Regions from separate parts of the Shinella sp. NM-101 genome, predicted to be linked through region 1. Evidence: predicted binding sites of a transcription regulator. Region 1 holds the regulator's gene; the other holds the start of a gene.
What was found. Region 1 encodes LexA, which represses DNA repair genes until DNA is damaged. Its sites were predicted from a motif close to TGTTCNNNNTGTGTTCNG; they were not measured.
Positions count from the first base shown of each region.

Region 2: a site for LexA is predicted at 3,905-3,922, ahead of L0976_RS02685 (ribonuclease). Genes of this name have one in related genera too.

Region 1 covers NZ_JACBFT010000001.1:41,666-53,010, reverse strand. Annotated here, with positions in the region: gene L0976_RS00230 (LpxI family protein) at 1-435, shown strand, start outside; gene lpxB (lipid-A-disaccharide synthase) at 432-1,610, shown strand; gene gltA (citrate synthase) at 1,639-2,928, opposite strand; gene L0976_RS00215 (ComEC/Rec2 family competence protein) at 3,237-5,708, shown strand; gene lexA (transcriptional repressor LexA) at 5,689-6,414, opposite strand; gene glp (gephyrin-like molybdotransferase Glp) at 6,508-7,731, opposite strand; gene moaC (cyclic pyranopterin monophosphate synthase MoaC) at 7,731-8,225, opposite strand; gene trpC (indole-3-glycerol phosphate synthase TrpC) at 8,225-9,040, opposite strand; gene trpD (anthranilate phosphoribosyltransferase) at 9,049-10,071, opposite strand; gene L0976_RS00185 (peptidylprolyl isomerase) at 10,087-11,345, opposite strand, start outside.
Region 2 covers NZ_JACBFT010000001.1:550,089-561,433, reverse strand. Annotated here, with positions in the region: gene L0976_RS02705 (thiamine pyrophosphate-binding protein) at 1-507, opposite strand, end outside; gene L0976_RS02700 (CaiB/BaiF CoA-transferase family protein) at 504-1,700, opposite strand; gene L0976_RS02695 (DMT family transporter) at 1,865-2,809, opposite strand; gene L0976_RS02690 (alpha/beta hydrolase) at 2,806-3,765, opposite strand; gene L0976_RS02685 (ribonuclease) at 3,938-4,690, shown strand; gene ettA (energy-dependent translational throttle protein EttA) at 4,805-6,454, shown strand; gene L0976_RS02675 (metalloregulator ArsR/SmtB family transcription factor) at 7,066-8,073, shown strand; gene metF (methylenetetrahydrofolate reductase [NAD(P)H]) at 8,075-8,980, shown strand; gene L0976_RS02665 (hypothetical protein) at 9,006-9,296, shown strand; gene L0976_RS02660 (DMT family transporter) at 9,460-10,374, opposite strand; gene L0976_RS02655 (lytic murein transglycosylase) at 10,526-11,345, opposite strand, start outside.

The sequences.
Region 1 (11,345 bases):
CTCGGCGCCGTCGTGCCGGACAGCGCGGCCGAGGCCGACATCGCGGCGGCCGCTGCTGCGGCCCTGGCGCTCGGCCGGCTGGACGTGGGGCAGGGCGCCGTCGCCGTCGGCGGCCGCGTGGTGGCGCTGGAGGGGGCAGAGGGCACGGACGGGATGCTGGAGCGCGTGGCGCAGCTTCGCGCGGCGGGCCGCATTTCCCAGCGCCGCAAGGGCGTTCTCGTCAAGCTGTGCAAGCCGGGGCAGGACCTGCGCGCCGACCTGCCGTCGATCGGCCTCGAAACCCTGCGCCGGGCGAAGGCGGCGGGGCTCGCGGGCATCGCCGTGGAGGCGGGCCGCTCGCTGATACTGGAGCGCGAGACGCTCGTTGCGCAGGCGGATGCGGCCGGCCTCTTCGTGACGGGCATCCTGCCGGACAGAACGGAGACTGCGCCATGACGGGAGAACCGATCAGGGTCGGCGTCATTGCCGGCGAGGTCTCCGGGGACCTGCTTGGCGGCGATCTCGTGGCGGCGCTGCGCGCGGCCCATGGCGGGCCGATCGAGCTCGTCGGTGTCGGCGGCGAGGCGCTGGAGCGGCAGGGGCTGAAATCCCTCTTCGACTTCTCCGAACTCTCCATCATGGGCATCTCGCAGGTGCTGAAGCGCCTGCCGTCGCTGCTGCGCCGCATCCGCCAGACGGCGGACGCGTTGATCGCCGCTCGCCCGGACGTGCTGATCATCATCGACAGCCCGGATTTCACCCATCGCGTCGCCCGGCGCGTCCGCAAGGCACTGCCGGACCTGCCTGTCGTCAACTATGTCTGCCCCAGCGTCTGGGCCTGGAAGGAAGAGCGGGCGCCGCGCATGCGCGCCTATGTCGACCATGTGCTGGCCCTGCTGCCGTTCGAGCCGGCGGCGATGGAGCGGCTCGGCGGCCCGGCTACCACCTATGTCGGCCACCGGCTGGTCGGCGATGCGGACATCCAACGGGTGCGCGCCGCGCGGCTTGCGCGGCCCGGGGGCGAGGCCGGCGGGAAGACCTGCCTCCTCCTGCCCGGTTCGCGCAGCACGGAGATCGGCCGCCTCCTTCCGGTGTTCGGCGAGATGGCGAAGGAGCTTTCCGCGCGCCATGCCGATATCCGCTTCCTGCTGCCCACGGTGCCGCGGCAGGAGCCGCTGGTGCGGCGGCTGACGGCGGACTGGCCGACGCCGCCTGAGATCACCGTGTCGACGCAGGACAAGTGGGCGGCATTCGCCGCCGCAGACGCGGCGATCGCGGCCTCCGGCACGGTTATCCTGGAACTGGCGCTCGCGGGCGTGCCCGTCGTGTCGACCTATCGCTTCGACTGGATCGCCAATTTCTTCCTGCGCAGGGTGAAAATCTGGACGGCGGCCATTCCCAACCTCATCGCCGATTATGCCGTCGTGCCGGAATATCTCAACGAGCAGGTGCGGCCCGGCGTCCTGACGCGCTGGTTCGAGCGTCTTTCCACTGACACGACCGAGCGCCGGGCCATGCTGGAAGGCTACGATCTGGTAGAGGCCCGCATGCAGACCGCCCGCCCGCCCGGCGAAACCGGCGCGACGGTGATCCTCGATCTTCTCGCAACAAAAAAGCCCGGTCGAAACTGACCGGGCTTTCTGCTGTCGATTGCCGAGATCAGCGCTTGGAGACCGGCAGGTAGTCGCGCTTGGGTGCGCCGACATAGAGCTGGCGCGGGCGGCCGATGCGCTGTTCCGGGTCTTCGATCATCTCGTTCCACTGGGCGATCCAGCCGACCGTGCGGGCGAGCGCGAAGAGCACGGTGAACATGGTGGTGGGGAAGCCCAGCGCCTTCAGCGTGATGCCGGAATAGAAGTCGATGTTCGGATAGAGCTTCTTCTCGACGAAATACTCGTCCGTCAGCGCGATGCGCTCCAGCTCCATCGCCACTTCCAGCATCGGGTCGTCCTTGATGCCGAGTTCGCCGAGAACCTCGTGCGTCGTCTTCTGCATGATGCGGGCGCGCGGGTCATAGTTCTTGTAGACGCGGTGGCCGAAGCCCATCAGGCGGAACGGATCGTTCTTGTCCTTGGCGCGGGCGATATATTCCGGAATGCGGTCGACCGAGCCGATTTCGGCGAGCATGTTGAGCGCTGCCTCGTTGGCGCCGCCATGGGCCGGGCCCCACAGGCAGGCGATGCCGGCCGCAATGCAGGCAAACGGATTGGCGCCCGACGAGCCCGCGAGGCGGACGGTCGAGGTCGAGGCGTTCTGCTCGTGGTCGGCGTGCAGGATGAAGATGCGGTCCATGGCGCGGGCCAGAACCGGGTTCGCGACATAGTCCTCGCAGGGAACGGCGAAACACATGCGCAGGAAGTTCGACGCATAGTCGAGGTCGTTCTTCGGGTAAACGAAGGGCTGGCCGATATGGTACTTGAAGGCCATGGCGGCGATCGTCGGCATCTTGGCGATCATGCGCAGCGAGGCGACCATGCGCTGGTGCGGGTCGGTGATGTCGGTCGAGTCGTGGTAGAAGGCCGAGAGCGCACCGACGACGCCGCACATCACGGCCATCGGATGGGCGTCACGGCGGAAGCCGGTGAAGAACTTCGACATCTGCTCGTGCACCATGGTGTGGTGCGTGACGCGATAGTCGAAATCGTCCTTCTGGGTCTTCGTCGGCAATTCGCCGTACAACAGGAGGTAGCAGACTTCCAGAAAATCGCCGTGCTCGGCCAGTTGTTCGATGGGATAGCCGCGATGCAGCAGAACACCTTCGTCGCCATCGATATAGGTGATCTTCGATTCGCACGAGGCGGTGGAGGTGAAGCCGGGGTCGTAGGTGAAGGTGCCGGTATTCTTGTAGAGCGTGCCGATGTCGATCACATCGGGGCCGATCGTCCCGGATCGCGTCGGCAGTTCCACTGACTTGCCGCCGACCGATACATCCGCGCTTTTTCCTGTCATAACGATCCTCCGTTGTTTCGAATGGGCGGCACACGTCCCGTGCCGCGACCATGAACATGCTCGTTTTGCTAGCCCATTTACGGTGCCCTGCCAAGCGATACGAAAGGCAAATTGTGCATTGCGGAAACAGGCTTTCCGGCAACGCAATATCTACCGTTTCCATGAAGTTGCAAGCAACCTTTGAGAGTGTCCGCCAAATTGCGGAGGTAGCATCCTTTCTGTCTGCCTTAGCAATTTTACCGCCTACTGCCGATTGAAAGTCTCGCCAATCGATTGCACAGTGAGAGAGGTGAACGGGGCCGGGACGAATGGCCGAGGGGAAAGTCGAGGAGCGGGGAGAGGCGGCCGAGGCCCATGGCTGGCGGACGGCGGCCGAGGCAAGCGCCCTGCCTGCGGTTTCCGGCCATCGGGCGCCGCCTCGCCGGGCGCCGTTTGCCGCCGTGCTGCGGGTGGCGGGCCAGCTTCGCAGCGATGCGACAGGGCGGCATGCCCTTGCCGCTGCCTTTGCCGAGGAGCGGGCGCACGGCCATTTCTTCCTGTTCGTGCCCGTCTTCATGGGGGCGGGCGCTGCGCTCTGGTTTGCCGCCGCAGCCGATCCGTCGCCGCTCGCCATGATCCTCGTGGCGCTCGCGGCGCTCCTGCCGGCCTGGCGCCTTCGCCACCGGGAGGGGTGGCCGGCGCTTGCCGCGGGCGCGGCGTTCCTTGTTCCGGTCGGCATGCTGCTTGCCGCCCTCGAAAGCGCGCGGCTCGATACGATCATCCTGGACGCTCCGGTAACGACCGAGATCGGCGGCCGGGTGCTGTCACGCGAAAGCGACGCGCGCGGGGCGATCCGCTATCGCGTCGCGCTGGAGACGACGCAGGGGCCTGTCCTCAAACGTGCACCGGGCGTGGTGACGGTGCTTGCGCGCAGCACGCATGACCCCATCGCCATCGGCAGCGGCATAACGGGGCGCGCGCGCCTCGGCCCGCCCTCCGGTCCCTCGCTCGCCGGGCTCAACGATTTCGCGTTCGACGCCTATTTCGCGGGAACCGGCGCCGTCGGCTATTTCTACAGGGCTCCGACCGCCATGGCGGGCACCGAAACCGGACTGGAGGGTCGGGTCCGGCGCGAGATCGCGACATGGCGCAACAGCCTGACCGAGCATATACGCGGCCGCATCGGCGGGGACGCGGGGGCGATCGCCGCGGCGCTCGTGACGGCGGAGCAGCGGGCGATCAGCGCGGAGACGGTGGAGGCGCTGCGGCAGGCGGGGCTGACCCATGTGCTCGCCATTTCCGGGCTCAACATGGTGCTGGCCGCCGGGACCTTCCTCGTCGGCGCGCGCGGGCTGATGGCGCTGATCCCCGGCTTTGCCGAACGCTATCCCACCAAGAAGATCGCAGCAGCCGGGGCGCTCGTCATGGTGACGCTCTACATCCTCGTCTCGGGCGGGGCGATCTCGGCCGTGCGCTCATGGATCATGATCTGCGTCATGCTCGTCGCGGTGATGTTCGGCCGTTCGGCGATCAGCCTGCGCAACGTGGCGATCTCGGCGATCCTCATCCTCATCGTCACGCCCTCGGCCGTCACCAATCCCGGCTTCCAGATGTCCTACGCGGCGACGCTCGGCCTCGTCGCCGGCTATGCGGCCTGGCGCGAGCGTCCGGTTCGCCGCGAAAGCCGGGGCGGGCGGTTCCAGCTCATCGGCGGCTCGGCGGGCCGCTTCTTCGGCGGACTGCTTCTCTCCTCGCTGATCGGCAGCCTTTCCACGCTCATCTATTCGGTCGGCCATTTCCATCGCATTCCCGCCTACGGGCTTGCCGGGAACCTCCTGGCCATGCCGGTCATCAGCGCCATCGTCATGCCGTTCGGGCTGATGGCGGTGCTGCTCATGCCCTTCGGTCTCGACGCCATTCCCTTCGTCATCATGGGCAAGGGGATCGATTGGATGATCGCGATGTCGAACTGGGTCGCCAGTTGGAAGGGCGAGATCGTCATCGGCCGCATTCCGCCGCTCGCCTTCCTGCTGATCGGCGTCGGCGGCGGCCTGCTCTGCATCCTACGCACCAGGCTGCGTCACGCGGGCACCTTGCTGGTCGTGCTGGGCATCGGCATTGCATGCTGGCCCGACGGGCGTCCGCGTCCCGAGGTGCTGGTGTCGGAGGACGGCCGCCTCGTCGCCGTTCTCGATGGCGCCAGGGTGGCGACGAACCGAGCCCGGCCGCCGGGTTTCGTCTACGATCAATGGCGCCGGGCGCTCCGGCTCGGCGAACTCGTCAAACCGGACATGCGCAAGACGGCGGGCCTGACGCTGGAGGATGCCGGGGAAAAGCCGGCGGGAGCGCCAGAAGGAAAGCGACCGCGGCGCAAGGCGGATCGGCAGAAGGCGAGGGATGCCCTCACCGCGGCTCTCGATGCGGCGGGAAAAGGCCCCGGCTTCGTCTGCGAAACGAAAGCCTTCTGCGCCGCCGTCTCGCCGAGCGGCTGGCGGATCGTCACGCTGGAGGACACCGCCTTCCTCGGCACGGCCTGCGACGGGGCGGATCTCGTCGTCGTGCCCTTTGCCCTGCGGCTGGATGCCTGCCGCTCCGGCGCCCGGCTGGTGACCGCGCGGCATCTGCGGCGAACGGGCGCGCTGGAAATCCGGCCGGCTGCGGCAGCCGCAGCCAGCCTTCCCGAGGCGGAATTCACGTCTTCCGTCGAAACGCTCGATCGCCCCTGGTCGAGGCACCGCACCTACGACTGGCGGACCGGCAGCTTCGATAACGGACAGGCGGTCAGTGATAACGACGGATGAGGCCGACGAGCTTGCCCTGGATCTTGACGCGATCCGGCCCGAAGATGCGGGTCTCGTAGGCCGGATTGGCGGCTTCGAGTGCGATGGAGGCGCCCTTGCGGCGGAAGCGCTTCAGCGTCGCCTCCTCTTCGTCGACGAGCGCGACGATGATCTCGCCGGGATTGGCGGTGCTGGTGTTGCGGATGATGACGGTATCGCCGTCGAGGATGCCGGCCTCGATCATCGAATCCCCCCGGACTTCCAGCGCATAATGGTCGCCGTTGCCGATCATCTCGGCCGGCACGGTGATGTCATGGGTGTTGTTCTGGATGGCGGAGATCGGCACGCCGGCGGCGATGCGGCCCATCACGGGCACCGACACGGACGTGGGCATGTCGGCCGGGGCAGCATTGCGCTGCGGCGGGGCGGCGGCCGGCGCGGGCGGCTTGCCGCGGCTGCCTTCGATGACGGAGGGCGAGAAGCCGCGCCGGGGCTGCAGGCTCGGCGAATAGGCCTCGGGCAGCTTGATGACCTCCAGCGCGCGCGCCCGGTTGGGCAGGCGGCGGATGAAACCGCGTTCCTCCAGCGCCGTGATGAGGCGGTGGATGCCCGATTTGGAGGCGAGGTCCAGGGCGTCCTTCATCTCGTCGAAGGACGGCGGAATGCCCGATTCCTTCATGCGCTCATGGATGAAGAGGAGGAGTTCCTGTTGTTTGCGCGTCAGCATGGTCTCTCCACCGAGAATCGTGAAACAAATCCAGAACAGACACTATCTGTTCCATATGTGTTCCGCAAGGGGCCGGTGAAACAATAATGCTGCTCAAACAGCGGGTTCGCGCAGGAGCAGGACTTGGCAGGCCGCGCCCGCCTCAAGGGCCGGCGCATGCGGCAGGCGGACAAGGAGGCCTTCGGATTGCGCGAAGGTCTTCATCATCGAGGAATCCTGCTTGTCGAAGGGCGTCACGCGGAGCTCGCCGGCAGGTCCGCGGTCGATCCGGGCGCGGATATGGTCCTGGCGGTGATCGTTTTCCCGGACCGGCACGGCGGCAACGGCGCTGCGCAGCCGGCTTTTCCCCGGAAGACGGGCGAGGCGGCGGACAAGCGGTTCCAGGAAGAGCAGCGAGCAGACGAGGCTCGAGACGGGATTGCCGGGAAGGCCGACGACCTGGATCGCGCCGAGGCGGCCGACCATCAGCGGCTTTCCGGGCCGCATGGCGATGCGCCAGAAATCGAGCGCCATGCCGGCCTCGCCGAGGACGGGCTGGACGAGGTCGAAATCGCCGACGGAGGCGCCGCCGAGCGTCACGAGCACGTCGATGTCGAGCACCAGCGCCTTGCGCACGGCTTCCAGGATCGCCTGCCTGTCGTCTTCGACGATGCCGAGGTCGATGACCTCCGCGCCGGCTTTACGGGCGATGGCCGAGACGCCGTAGGTGTTGGAGGCGATGATCTGGCTTGCACCCGGCCGGGTGCCCGGCGGGACGAGCTCGTCGCCTGTCGCCAGCACCGCGATGCGGGGGCGGGCATAGACGGTCAGTTCCGCATGGTTCATCGCGGCGGCGACGGTCAGGCGGCCGGGATCGAGCACGTCGCCGGCATGCAGCACGACCTCGCCTTCGGAGAAATCCTGTCCGCGGGGACGGATGTGGCGGCCTTCCGGGGTGAGGAAGGTGGTGCGGATGCGGCCGTCCTCCAGCCGTTCCGCGTCCTCCTGGAGAAGGACCGTATCGGCGAAGGCGGGCAGGGGCGCGCCGGTGAAGATGCGCACGGCCTCGCCAGGACCTGCGGTGCCTTCGAAGGCGTGGCCGGCGGAGGAGGTGCCGACGACCTTGAGGATGGAGCCCAGTTCGGCGATGTCGGCATGGCGGACGGCGTAGCCGTCCATGGCGGAATTGTCGAAGGGCGGCTGGGTGAGGCGGGCGGCGAGGTCTGCGGCGAGCACGCGGCCCTCGGCGTCCCGCAGGCTCACCGTCTCCGTCCGCACTGTCGGCTGCGCGGCGGACAGCAGGCGGTCGAGGGCGTCCGCGACGGGCAGGAGGGACATCAGGCGTCTCCGCGCTTGTAATCGCCGGAGCGGCCGCCGGATTTCTCGCGCAGGCGCACGCCGCCGATCTCCATCTCGCGGTCGGCGGCCTTGGCCATGTCGTAGACGGTGAGGCAGGCGACGCTGACGGCCGTCAGCGCCTCCATCTCGACGCCGGTGCGGCCGGTGAGCTTCGCCATGGCCTCGACGCGCAGGCCCGGCAGCGCGTGGTCCTCGCGGATGTCGACGGCCACCTTGGTCAGCATCAGCGGGTGGCAGAGGGGAATGAGGTTCGCCGTCTGCTTGGCGGCCATGATGCCGGCAAGGCGCGCCGCGCCGATCACGTCGCCCTTCTTCGCGTCGCCCTTGAGGATGAGGTCGAGGGTGGCCGGCGCCATGCGGATGAAACCTTCGGCGACGGCGATGCGCACCGTCTCGGCCTTGTCGCCGACATCCACCATGTTGGCCTCGCCCGAGGCGCCGATATGGGTGAGCGTAAGGCGTTCCCCGGCCATCATTCCGCCGCCAGAACGCCGGCGTCGCCGGTCAGCAGCGCGCGCGTGGCGGCCGTCACGTCGTCCTTGCGCATCAGGCTTTCGCCGACGAGGAAGGTGGAAATGCCGACCTTGCCGAGGCGCATGCAATCGGCATGGGTGAAGATGCCGCTTTCGCCGACGAGCAACCGGTCCTCCGGCACCATGCCGGCGAGCTTTTCCGAAACGGCGAGATCCACCTCGAAGGTGCGCAGGTTCCGGTTGTTGACGCCGACGAGCTTGGATTTCAGCTTCAGCGCCCGTTCCATCTCCGCCTCGTCATGCACCTCGATCAGCACGTCCATGCCGAGCGAGAAGGCGGCGTCCTCCAGCATCTTCGCGGCATCGTCGCCAAGCGAGGCCATGATGAGGAGGATGCAGTCCGCGCCCCAGGCACGCGCCTCCAGCACCTGGTAGCTGTCGAACATGAAGTCCTTGCGCAGCGCGGGCAGGGCGCAGGCTTCGCGCGCGGCCGTCAGGAACTCCGGGGCGCCCTGGAAGCTCGGCGTGTCGGTAAGCACGGAGAGGCAGGCCGCCCCGCCCGCCTCATAGGCCCTGGCGAGCGCCGGCGGATCGAAATCCGGCCGGATGAGGCCGCGGGAGGGGCTCGCCTTCTTGATCTCGGCGATGAGGCCGAATCGGCCTTCGGCCTTCCGGTCCCTGAGGCTTGCAAAGAAGCCGCGCGGCGGCGCCTGATCGCGGATGCGGGCGCGAAGCTCGGCCGGGGCGACGCGCGCCTTGGCGGCGGCGATCTCTTCCAGCTTGTAGGCTTCGATCTTCCTGAGGATGTCGGTCATGGCCAATCCTACTCCGCCTGGCCTTCGTTGGAAACCGCGACAAGTCGTTCCAGGGCGGTGCGGGCGCGGCCGCTTTCGAGGGATTCGGTCGCGAGCTTCATGCCCTGTGCGAGCGTTTGCGCCTTGCCGGCAACCATGAGCGAGGCGGCGGCATTGGCAAGCGAGATGTCCCGGTAGGGCATGTGCGCGCCGCCGAGCACGGACAGCAGTGCGGCGGCATTGTGCGGGCCGTCGCCGCCGCGAAGGTCGTCGAGCTTGACCTGCGGCAGGCCGAAATCGGCCGGTGTCAGCTCGAAGGTGCGGATCTTGCCGTCCTCCAGGGCCGCGACCTGCGTCGTGCCGGTCGTGGTGATCTCGTCGAGGCCCTCGCCGTGCACGACCCAGATGCTTTCCGAGCCGAGATCGCGCATCACCTCGGCGATCGGCACCAGCCATTGCGGCGAGAAGACGCCGAGGAGCTGGCGCTTGACACCGCCCGGATTGGAGAGCGGGCCGAGCAGGTTGAAGATGGTGCGCGTGCCGAGTTCGACGCGCGAGGGGCCGACATGCTTCATCGCCGAATGATGGAGCTGGGCGAACATGAAGCCGAGCCCGGCATCGTGCACGCAGCGGGCGATCTCCGCCGGGCCGATGTCGAGCCTGACGCCGAGGCAGGAAAGGGCGTCGGCCGTGCCCGACTTCGAGCTGAGCGCCCGGTTGCCGTGCTTGGCGACGGGCACGCCGGCACCCGCGACGATGATCGCCGCGAGCGTCGAGATGTTGTAGGTGCCCGCGCCGTCGCCGCCCGTGCCGACGATGTCGATGGCATCGGCCGGCACGGTGACCGGCAGCATGCGGGCGCGCATGGAACCGACGGCGCCGTAGATCTCGTCCACGGTCTCGCCGCGCACGCGCAGCGCCATCAGGAAGCCGCCGATCTGCGAGGGCGTGGCCGCCCCCGACATGATGATCTCGAAGGCGCCGCGCGCCTCCTCGCGGTCGAGCGGCGCGCCGGTGGCGACCTTGGCGATATAGGGTTTCAGATCGGACATGCGGTTTGCGTCCCCCTAGCGCCGCGCGATGCTCTGCTCGGCGAGCGACCGGTTGATGGAGACGCCGTAGGTCGTCTGCAGGGCGCTTACCATCTGGTCGAGGATGTCGTCGCCGCTGGTGCGGGCGACGGCCTGGATCTGCTGCTCGTCGTTCGACAGCGCGTCGGTCGCGGCATCCGCATTCACCTCGGTCACCTTGAGCAGGATCTGGCCTTCGCCATCGACGCCGGGCGTGGCGGCGACATGGCCGAGCGGGCCGGCGAAGGCCGCGGCGACGGCCGCCGGGCTCAGGACCGGATCCTGCGCGCCGCGGTGGAGGCCGGCCTTGTTCTCGACGGCCATGCCCAGCTCGTCCGCGATTGCGGAAAGCGCGTCGCCCTTGCGCACGCGCCCGGCCAGTTCCTCGGCTTTCCTGGCAAGGGTCTGGCGCTGCTGTTCAGCGGTCCAGTCGGCAACGACACGGTCGCGTACCTCGTCGAGCGTGCGGTCGCGCTCCGGCAGCACGTCGAGCACGTCGTACCAGGCATAGCCCTCGCGGCCGACATTGATCGGCGAGGTTTCCATGCCGACATCGGTCTTGAAGACCTCGCCGAGCAGGGCGGTTTCTTCCGGGAGGCCGGCGATCTCCTCGCCCTTCGGGTCGTTGCCCTGGGCGTCCGCGGCCTCGACGGTGATGGCCTTCAGGTTGTTCTTGGCGGCGGCGTCGGCAAGGCTGAGGCCTTCGGCGCGGCTGTCCTCCAAGCGGTCGTGCACGGCGAGGATGCCTTCCGCGGCTTCCGAGAGCGCAAGCTCGTTGCGCAGCTCTTCCTTCACCTCGTCGTAGGTCTTCGTCGTTTCCGGGCGGATGTTCGTCACGCGCAGGATGATCGGGCCGAAGGTGCCGTCGATGACCGGGGTCGTGCCGCCGTCGGCGGGAACGGCGAAGGCGGGATCGGCGAGCTTCCGGTCGGGAACGTTGTCCCTGGTGAAGTCGCCGAGCAGGACGTCGGCTGCGGTCTTGCCTTCCTCGGCGATCAGCGCGTCGAAGGTGGCGGTGCCGGCGGCGAGCTTGGCGGCAGCGGCGTCCGCGGCGGCGCGGTCCTTGAAGGTCAGTTGCTCGATGGTGCGCGTGGCGGGCGTGCTGTACTTCTGCTTGACCCGCTCATATTCGGCCTTCAGCGCATCCTCGGTGATGGCGGCGGTCTCGACGATGTCCTTCGGCTCCAGCGAGACATAGACGAACTTGCGGTATTCCGGCGCGCGGTACTTCGCCTTGTTCTGTTCGAACCAGGGGG
Region 2 (11,345 bases), 510 kb from region 1:
CGCCTCGACCGCGTCCGTCAGCATGTCCTCCGGCAGGGCCAGCACGACCGGGCCGGGGCGGCCGGAGGTGGCGACGGCAAAGGCGCGGGTGACGAATTCGGGAATGCGGCGGGCGTCGTCGATCTCGGCCACCCATTTGGCGACCTCGGTGAAGGCGCGGCGGTATTCCACTTCCTGGAACGCCTCGCGCTCGCGCGCGTCGCGCTGCACCTGGCCGATGAAGAGGATCATCGGGATCGAATCCTGCCGTGCGATGTGCAGGCCCGCCGAGGCGTTCGTGGCGCCGGGGCCGCGCGTGACCATGCAGATGCCGGGCTGGCCGGTAAGCCGGCCCCAGCAATCGGCCATCATCGCCGCGCCGCCTTCCTGGCGGCAGACGAGCACGTCGATGTCGGTGTCGTGCAGCGCGTCGAGCACCGCGAGATAGCTTTCGCCCGGCACGCAGGCGATGCGCCTGACGCCGTTGGCTACGAGGGCGTCGACGATGAGCTGGCCGCCGGTCTTCATGCGCTTTTCTTTCCTGCTTCGAGGGATTGCAGCTCCGCCATCACGGCGTCGGTGTGTTCGCCGAGCCGCGGGCTCGGGCGGTCGTAGACGAGGGGGGTGCCGGAGAAGACGATGGGCGTGCGCACGCCGGGAATGAGGTTGCCGTCGGCATCCGGCAGGTCGACGCGCAGGCCCCTGGCCTTGACCTGCGGATCGTCGAAGGTCTCGGCGATGGAGTTGATCGGCCCGGCCGGGACGCCCTCGCGCTCGCAGGCCGCCAGCAGCTCCGCCTTGGGAATTGCCGCCGTTGCGCCGGTTACGCGGCGGCGCACCTCCTCGCGGTTGGCGACGCGGGCGCGGTTGGTGGCGAAGTGCTCGTCGTCCGCGACGCCGTCGAGTTTCAGGATGCCGCAGAGCTTGCGGAACTGGCCGTCATTGCCGACGGCGAGGATGATGTGTCCATCGGACGTCGGCACGACCTCGTAGGGCGAGATGTTGGGATGCGCGTTGCCGAGCCGCACCGGCGCCTTGCCGGAGGCGAGGAAGTTCATGTTCTGGTTCGCCATGACGGCAGACTGCACGTCGAGCAGCGCCATGTCGACATGCTGGCCCCTCCCGGTCTTCATGACGTGGATAAGCGCGGCCTGGATGGCGGCGACGGCATAGATGCCCGTGAAGATGTCGGCGATGGCGACGCCCGCCTTCATCGGCTCGCCGTCCGGTGCGCCCGTCACGGACATGAAGCCGGACATGCCCTGCACGATATAGTCGTAGCCGGCGCGGGCGGCATAGGGGCCGTCCTGGCCGAAGCCTGTGATGGAGCAATAGACGAGCTTGGGGTGCGTTGCCGCAAGGCTCTCGTAGTCGAGACCGTATTTGGTGAGGCCGCCGACCTTGAAGTTCTCGATCACCACGTCGGCCGTCGCGATGAGGCGGTGGACGGTCTTGCGCCCTTCCTCCGTCTTGAGATCGACGGCGATGGAGCGCTTTCCCCGGTTGGTGGAGTGATAGTAGGCGGCCGAGAGGTTCTCGCCGTCCTTGCCCGTGACGAAGGGCGGGCCCCAGGCACGCGTATCGTCGCCGCCGTCGGGATTTTCGATCTTGATGACGTCGGCGCCGAGGTCCGCCAGCATCTGGCCGGCCCAGGGACCGGCGAGAACCCGCGCCAGCTCGATGACCCTTATGCCGGCAAGCGGCAGGTTCGACTTTTCCATCGTGCACTCCCTTCCCGGCACGCATGCAAGGGTGCCCGCCGGGCTTTTTCCCATTTTGCCTTGGATAACAAAAAGCCGGAAGGCAGGATAGCGGCGGGCGCGGGTGACATCATGACGGGTTCGACTGACTTGATGCCTGCCATGCGCGCCGGCTTTTCCTTTCGTCAGATCGGCGTGGAGACGGTGGGGATCGTCGCCGTCTTGTTGAGCCGGCGCTCGCGCCAGATGACGTAGAGGCCGGAACCGATGATGATGGCGATGCCGAGCCATTTCACCGCGTCCGGCAGATGGCCGAAGACCCACCAGCCGAGGATCGTCGCCGAGACGATCTCCAGATATTGCAGCGGCGCGAGCGTGGAGGCGGGCGCGGCGCGATAGGCATAGACGCCGAGCACGCCGGCAATGGTGGCGGCAACGGCGGCGCCCGCGATATAGAACGTATGCTTCATGTCGGGCAGGACCGGCGTGAGCATGGCGATGCCCGCCTTGCCGCCGACGACGAGCAGCAGGCCGGCAAAGAGGGCGCCCCATAACCCGGCATAGAACTGCATCGACCACGGGTCCTCCTTCTGCGCGACGAGCCGGGTCAGAAGGAAAAAGAGCGCGAGCGAGAAGGCGGCGACGACAGGCAGGAGGGCGATGAGGCCAACCTCCTGCAGGCTCGGCTGGATGACGAGCAGCGAGCCGAGGAAACCGACGGCGCAGGCCGTATAGCGCCGCCAGCCGATCGTCTCCTTGAGGAAGATGGAGCCGAGGATGGTGAGGATGATCGGCTCGACGAAGAAGATGGCGATGGCGTCCGCCACCTCCATCACCGCCAGCGGCGTGACGAAGCTGATCATGGTGATGGCCATCAGCAGGCCGCGGGCGGCGTGCAGGCCCATCTTGCTCCAACTCACGTCGAACAGCGAGCCGCGCATCAGGCAGATGGGACCCAGCACCGTCATCTGGAAGAGCAGGCGCACGAAGGTGATCTCCGTCGCCGGCACGGCGGTGACGGCGAGCTTGGCGAAGATGTCGATGATCGGCGAGACGAGCACCGAGAGCACCATGAGGAGGAGCCCGAGGCTCACCTCGTTGCGCAGCGGCGTTGCGGCGGTCGTGGTCATGCTTTTTCCGGCAGCCGGCGCCTTTCCTCGACAACCCGGCGACACCAGCCGGCAAAGGCGTCGATGGCGGGATCGCGCAGCGCCGGGCTTTCGTTCAGCGTCTCGTGACGCATGCCGCGATAGACGATCGCGGTGACGTCCTCAAGCCGCGATTTCTTGAGCCGTCCGGCAAAGGCGCGCGTTGCCCGGCCGTAATCGGTCGCGGGATCCTCGTCGCCGCCGGCAAGGTGAATGGGAAGCGTCTTCGGCAGGCGCGCCAGTCCCTCGGACGAGGCCCCGGAGAAGGTGATGGCGAAGATGTCGATCCAGAGCGAGACGTTGGCGTCGAAGCCGCAGAGCGGGTCGGCGACATAGGCGTCGACCTCGCCCGCCTCGTGCGACAGCCAGTCGAATGCCGTCCGCCGGCCGGGGATGGACCTGCCCCAGGCGCCGAAGGTGAGCCTCGGCAGGAGGGCGCTCGGCACGTCCGATCCCTTCAGCATGCGCTCGGCCGCCAGGACCACCTGCGCCAGCCGCCCGGCAGGCCCCGGTTCGAGGTTCGAATTCCAGACGGCGAGCGCATCGATGTCGGCGGGGTGCGCCTCGGCGAAGGCGAGCGCCAGGAGGCCGCCCATCGAATGGCCGAAGAGCACGACCGGCAGGCCGGGATGCCGGTCGACCGCATGCGTACGCACGGCGTGCATGTCCGTGAGGACGGGGGCGATGCCGTTCCGCGGCGCGAACTGGCCGCGCGGCGCATCCGGGGCGGTGGTGAAGCCGTGGCCGCGATGGTCGTTGGCATAGACATGGAAGCCTTCCGACGCCATGCGGGCGGCGAAGGGCGCGTAGCGCGCGCTGTGCTCGGCAAGGCCGTGACTGAGAAGGAGGATGCCGCGCGCTTCGCCGCGCGCCGGCGCGTGCCGGACCGCCAGCGCCGCCCCGCTCGGGCTTTTCAGCGTCTGCGCTTGTGAAAACACGGCTCTCCTCCCGTTTGCAAGAGGTCAACGCGATTTGCCATGCAAAGACAATGGGATGCGGCGTGTATTTTTGCATTTGCACCCGTATTTCGCGATTTTCATGATTCATGGTTGCGTTTTATGGATTTTTGGTTGTATATGATCTTGTTTTGTTCTCTTTCGGGAGCCCGTCATGAAGACGAAAACCGCCTCGCTTTCCCAGGTCGCATCTGCCTTTCTCATTGCGTGTGTCTCCTTTTTCCTGGCGTGCGGCCTCGCCGCCGCCCAGTCGGCGCCCGAGGGTGGCGGGGGAAAAGAGGTGCTCTCCGTCGGCTGGCAATCCGGCTATTGCGCCGCGCGACCGAAGAGCCGGGGCTGCACGGATTTCTCCGCCACGTCCGCGGCCGCGCAGCGGTTCTCGCTCAACAGCCGTTTCCTGATACGCCGGAGCTATTGCGGCATAGAGGACGGCGTCAGGCAGCAGGCCCGCAAGGGCAAGTGGACGGACCTGCCCGAGATCACGCTCGCTTCGGGCACGCGGGAGCGCCTGCTTGCGGCCATGCCCGCCGCCCGCGTCGGAATGGACCGACAGCAGTGGCTGAGAAGCGGCAGTTGCGTCACCACCTCGGCGGAAGCCTATTACAGCCGCTCGCTGGATCTGCTCGACCAGTTCAACGCGTCGCCGGTGCCGTCGCTCTTCGCCGGCAAGGCCGGCGGGGCGATAACGCTCGCCGAAGTCCGCGCCGCCTTCGACAAGGCCTTCGGCCCCGGTGCCGGCGAGCGCGTGCGGCTTACCTGCCGCAAGGCGGGGGACAGGACCGTCGTCATCGGCCTCACCATCGGCCTTGCCGCCGGCGAGGGCCCGCTTTCGCAACTCATCGGCGGCGCGTCCCCGACGAAATCGCGGTGCACCGAGGGGTTCACGGGGGCAGGGCAGGCGGGATAGCGGTTACGGGGCGGGCTTTCCGCCGGTGTCGGGTCCCGCGGCTTTCGCAGATTGCCGCGGGCGGAGAATTCGCCTACATAGCGGGCAAATTTGTCCGATCCGGAGCGCGTTTTCATGGCACGTCAGTTCATCTATCACATGTCTGGGCTCAACAAGGCCTATGGCAACAAGAAGATCCTCGAGAACATCCACCTGTCCTTCTACCCGGATGCCAAGATCGGCATCCTCGGCCCGAACGGCGCGGGCAAGTCGACCGTGCTGCGCATCATGGCCGGGCTCGACAAGGAGTTCACGGGCGAGGCGTGGCTGGCCGAAGGCGCGACGCTCGGCTACCTGCCGCAGGAGCCGCAGCTCGATGCCTCGAAGACCGTGCTGGAGAACGTCATGGAGGGCGTCGCCCCCAAGAAGGCGATCCTCGACCGCTACAACGAACTGATGATGAACTATTCCGACGAGACGGCGGACGAGGGCGCGAAGCTCCAGGACATCATCGACAGCCAGAACCTCTGGGACCTCGACAGCCAGGTCGAGATGGCGATGGACGCGCTGCGCTGCCCGCCGGGCGATTCGGGCGTGGAAAGCCTGTCGGGCGGTGAAAAGCGCCGCGTGGCGCTCTGCAAGCTGCTGCTTGCCCAGCCGGACCTGCTGCTGCTCGACGAACCGACCAACCATCTCGACGCCGAGACGATCGCCTGGCTCGAAAAGCACCTGCGCGAATATCCGGGCTCCGTGCTGATGATCACCCACGACCGCTACTTCCTCGACAACGTCACGGGCTGGATCCTCGAGCTCGACCGCGGCCGCGGCATTCCCTACGAGGGCAACTATTCCGCCTACCTCCAGGCCAAGGCCAAGCGCATGGCGCAGGAGGAGCGCGAGGAGGGCAGCCGCCAGAAGGCGCTGTCGCGCGAGCAGGAATGGATCGCCTCCTCGCCGAAGGCCCGCCAGGCCAAGTCCAAGGCGCGTATCAGGGCCTATGACGAACTGGTCAAGGCCGCCGCGGACCGCCGCCCCGGCGACGCGCAGATCGTCATCCCGGTCGGCGAGCGCCTCGGCAACACGGTCATCGAGGCGGAAAACCTCACCAAGGCCTATGGCGACCGCGTGCTCATCGAGAACCTCACCTTCAAGCTGCCACCCGGCGGCATCGTCGGCGTCATCGGCCCGAACGGCGCCGGCAAGACGACGTTGTTCCGCATGATCACCGGCCAGGAAAAGCCGGATTCCGGCTCGATCACCGTCGGCGAGACGGTCGATCTCGGCTATGTCGACCAGAGCCGCGACGCGCTCGACGGCAACAAGACCGTCTGGGAGGAGATCTCCGGCGGCAGCGACGTGCTCAAGCTCGGCAAGCACGAGGTCAACAGCCGCGCCTATTGCGGCGCCTTCAACTTCAAGGGCGGCGACCAGCAGCAGAAGGTCGGCACGCTCTCGGGCGGCCAGCGCAACCGCGTGCACCTCGCCAAGATGCTGAAGGGCGGCTACAACGTCCTCCTGCTCGACGAACCGACCAACGACCTCGACACGGAAACGCTGGCCGCACTCGAGGACGCGCTGGAAAACTTCGCCGGCTGCGCCGTCATCATCTCGCACGACCGCATGTTCCTCGACCGCCTCGCCACCCACATCCTCTCCTTCGAGGGCGACAGCCATGTGGAATGGTTCGAGGGCAACTTCGAGGACTACGAGCAGGACAAGATCCGCCGCCTCGGCGCCGATTCGGTCAACCCGAAGCGCGTGACCTACAAGCGCCTGACCCGCTGAGCGGGGCGGTATCGCGGAACAAGGCGTGCGGGCCCCCTTGGCGGGCGATGCCCCTCATCCGCCTGCCGGCACCGTCTCCCCACAGGCGGGGAGACGGGACAAGCCGGGCCGGTTTCCCCACAGCGCCGTTGCTGGTGGAGAGCGCGGCCTTGCCTCCTCTTGGAACCTGGAATTTGCTCCCCGGGCCGGCCGGTCGGGGGAGATTGGCGACCAAGCCCGACAATTCCGAGAGCTTGAAGCTCGTGGGAGAGCGTGGGACAGGATTGCCAGGATGTCCCAGGCCCGTGCGGTCGCTTGGGCCAGGCTCCGGCCGGGGACCAGGCCCGCTATGCGCAAGAATGGGCCAGCGAAGTTCTCGACAAACGCCTCGTTCCAAAGCCCCTTGCCGTCGTGCAATTCAAGATAGTCGCCCTCCCCGCAGGCAGGGAGAAGGCCGCGGCAGGGGGATGAGGGCCCCCGCCCTGCAATGTCTTTCAACGCTCGTAGGAAAACCCCGGTTCGCCGGGGTTTTTCTTTGGGCCTGTTGATGGGAAGATCGGCGACACGGATTGGCTCTTGCGCAATGCGGGTTAATCACATAAACATATCTTTATGTCTTGATTGGAAACGTCATGGGCGACACGCAGAAACTCGGACTGGACGACATCGTGGAGATCCTGAAGGCGGCGGGCGAGCCGACGCGCCTTCGCCTTCTTGCGCTGCTGTCGCACGGCGACCTGACGGTGACGGACCTTACCGACATTCTCGGCCAGTCGCAGCCGCGCATCTCGCGCCACCTGAAGCTTCTTGCCGAGGCCGCGCTCGTCGATCGCTACCAGGAAGGCGCCTGGGCGTTCTTCCGGCTGAGCCAGGCAGGGGAGGCCGTCTCGCTTGCCCGCCGGCTTCTCGACGCCACCGATCCCGCGGACGCGGTCTTCGCCCGCGACGACGAGCGGCTGCGGGCACTGAAAAAGGTCCGCTCCGACAAGGCGCAGGCCTATTTCAGCCGCAACGCGGCCGAATGGGACGCGGTACGGCGCCTGCATGTCAGCGAGGCGGAAGTCGAGGCGATGCTTGCCGAGATGATCGGCACGGAGCCGGTCGACGCCTTCCTCGACCTCGGCACCGGCACGGGGCGCATCCTGCAACTCTTCGAAGGGCTGTACCGGCGCGGCGTCGGCGTCGACGCCAGCCGCGACATGCTGGCGGTCGCCCGCGCCAATCTCGACCGGGCCGGCATCACCAAGGCCTCGATCCGCCACGGCGACATCTTCAACCTGCCGCTGGAGCGCGACGAATTCGGCGTCGTGACGATCCACCAGGTGCTGCACTTCCTCGACGAGCCGGATGCGGCGGTGGTGGAAGCCGCGCGCATGCTGGCGCCGGGCGGGCGGCTCGCCATCATCGACCTTGCCCCGCACGCGCTGGAGCACCTGCGCGACGAGCACGCCCATATCCGCCTCGGCTTCTCGCACCAGACCATGTCCGAATGGCTGGAGAAGGCGGGCCTTGCCGTCGAAGCGGTCGTCGATCTCAAACCCGCGCATTCGGCCGCCGATGCGCTCACCGTGACCATATGGCTTGCCCGCGACCAGCGCGAACAGGCGGCCGACCCTATCGCGATCCGCAGGAGGAGTTGACATGAAGCCGGCGACCGCCATCCCAGCCCGCAAGGATATCCGTCTGTCCTTCGAATTCTTCCCGCCCAAGACGGCGGAGGCCGAAGGCCAGCTCTGGGAAACGGCCGCCGAGCTCTCGGCCTATGCGCCGCGCTTCATGTCGGTCACCTATGGCGCCGGCGGTTCCACCAAGGCGCCGACGCTGGCGACCGTGCGCCAGCTCCTGAAGATGGGCCTGCCGGCCGCCTCGCACCTGACCTGCGTTGGGGCGACGAGGGAGGAGGTGCATGCCGTCGTCGCGGAATTCCAGGCGGTCGGCGTGAAGCACTTCGTCGCGCTTCGGGGCGATCCGCCGGGCGGCGTCGGCGCGCCCTACCAGCCGCATCCGGGCGGCTATGCCAATGCGGCCGAACTGGTCGCGGGCCTGCGCGGGATCGCCGATTTCGAGATTTCCGTTTCCGCCTATCCGGAAAAGCATCCGCAAAGTCCCGACGTCGCCGCCGACATCGACATGCTCAAGCGCAAGGTGGATGCGGGCGCGACGCGCGCGCTCACCCAGTTCTTCTTCGAGAACGACGATTTCGAGCGTTACCTCGAGCGCGTGCGCAAGGCCGGCATAGCGATCCCGGTCCTGCCGGGCATCCTGCCGGTGCACAACCTGGCGCAGGTCCGCAAGTTCGCCGGCCTTTGCGGCGCCACCGTGCCCGGCTGGCTGGCGGACCGTCTCGGCCCGATCGACGACCGGCCGCAGGAGCGGGCCGCCGTGGCGGTGGAACTGGCGATCCGCCAGGTGGAGGACCTCATCGCCCGCGGCATCGGCGAGTTCCACTTCTATACGATGAACAGGGCGAGCCTTGTTTCGCAGGTGTGCGACGGCGTCGGCTTTGCGAAGATCGACCGGAGCCGGGCGGCCGGCGCCGCGGCCTGACGCGAACCATCAGCCGGAAACGAAAATGCATGGCACCGTCTCCGGAGCCATGCATATTCTTGAATGGGTTTCGGCAGGGCTTGTCGTTTTTGTCCCTGACCCTTCTGCTCGCTTATCGCCTCAGATGAATAGCATCGTCGCGATGAAGAGGAACGCTGCACTGATCATCAAAACATTCAAGGAATGTGTGAGTCCCATCGGCTTACCTCCTTGCGTTTACGGTCCGATATTACGACCGAAAAAAGCGGGTTGGAAAGGTGTTTTGTTGCTGCACTGCAACATCCGGGCTGCGCCGGACGGTTATTCACAACGCTAACCTGCTGAATTACCTCCCTTATTATGCGCGCCACAAAAAATTCACAATCCCTACCGAATGACGAATGCCGACAGAGTGCATTTACCAATGTGGCGCAAATCGGGTCGGCAATCGGCACCAGTCCCATGAAAAGGCCGCAAAGGGCGCTTTGTTCCCGCCTCCCTCAGGAGGGCCGCAGGCGGGCGAGGGCGCGTCCGTCCAGCACGACGAGGCCGAGAAGCACGAGCACCATGCCGAGGATGCCGAGCGGCGTCAGCCGTTCCCCGAGGAAGAGCATGCCGGAGAGAATCGCGCTCGGCGGCACGAGCAGCGTCACCAGCGAGGTGTTGGTCGCCCCGGCTGCCGCCATGATCCGGAAGAACAGGATGTAGCCGTAGGCGGTGGACAGGAGCGCCAGCGCCAGCACGGCGAGGATCGCCGACAGCGGGGGCAGGGCAAGCTGCCAGGGCGAATCGAGCATGAGCGACACGGGCAGCATCAACAGCGTCGAGGCGCTGAGCTGGCCGGCGGCGATGACGGGCGGCGCGACACCGCGGAACCGCTTGCCGTAGGTCGCCGCAAGGCCGTAGGAGGCCGCGGCGAGCACGGGCAGGACGAGCGCCCAGAGCGGCGGGCCGCCGTCGCCGGCAAAGGGCGCGAGCGCGCGCGGGCCGATCAGCACGGCGGTGCCGAGGAAGCCGATCAGGCAGCCGGCGATCTTTTCCGGCGAGAGCTTCTCGTCCGCCGTCATGCGGTTGGCGATGAGCACGGTGAAGATCGGCGTGGTGGCGTTGAGGATGGAGGCGAGGCCCGCGCCGATCTGCGTCTGGCCGAGGAAGATCAGCATGTGCGGCACGGCATTGTTGACGAGGCCGAGCAGCAGGAACTCGCGCCAGCGGGCGCGGAGCGTCGCGTAGATGTCGAAACGGCCCGCGATGTAGACATGCAGGGCGAGCGCCGCGATGCCGACGCGCAGCAGCACCAGCGTTGCCGGCGGCACATGGGCGACCGCGATTCGGGCGAAGAAGAACGAGCCGCCCCAGATCATGCCGAGAAGCGCCAGCAGGCCCCAGGTCCGGGCGTTCATGCGGGTTGCCATGGCCGATTGCTGCATCGTTTCCCCCGGAGACATCCGGCAGGCGGATGCGGAAAGACAAGAAGAGCGGCGCCGTCCGGCTTCGACCGGGCATGCGCCGCTCAGGTCATGAACGTCCTATCGCAGCGGGTGGCGGCTTGCCACCCGATTCCTGTCAGAGGGCGGAGAGGAGGGCCTGGGTCGCCCAGCCGTCGGCCGGCAGGCCGAGGCGGAGCTGCTCCTTCTGGATCGCCGCGCGGGTGCCGGAGCCGAGGATGCCGTCGATCTTGCCGACGTCATGGCCGAGGCCCTGCAGCTTGGTCTGGAGCTGCTTCATGCCGTCTTCGGAAAGGCCTTCCTCCGGGTTGCCGTGCTCATAGGGCGGGGCGCCGGCAAGACGGGTCGCGAAATAGGCGGCCGACGTCGTGTAGATGAAGGACTGGTTCCAAGAAAGATAGATGTTGAAATTCGGATAGGTGATGAAGGCGGGGCCCTTGCGGCCCTGCGGCAGCACCAGCGAGGCCTCCAGGTTGCCGAAGGAGGTGTCGCCGTCGCGCGGCGTGACGCCGAGCGCGAACCAGTCGCCGGCCTTCATGCCCGGCTGCAGGCCGGTCTTCTCGAAGGGCAGGACCTCGGGCACGGAGACTTCCTGGATCCACGGCTGGCCCTTCACGAAGCCGAGATGCTGGATGAACTTGGCCGCCGTGAGGATTGCGTCCGGCGCGCTCTTCTTGACGTCGATATGGCCGTTATTGTCGCCGTCGACGCCGAATTCGATGATGTCCTTCGGCAGCATCTGCACCTGGCCGATCTCGCCAGCCCAGGCGCCCGTCGTGCCGTTCGGATCGAGGTCGCCGTGGCCGACCATCTCGATGGCGGCGAGAAGCTGCGGACGGAAGATCTCGGGGCGGCGGCAGTCGTGGGAGAGCGTCACGAGCGCGTTGCGGGTGTTGAAATCGCCCTGCACGGCGCCGAAATCGGTCTCCATGGCCCAG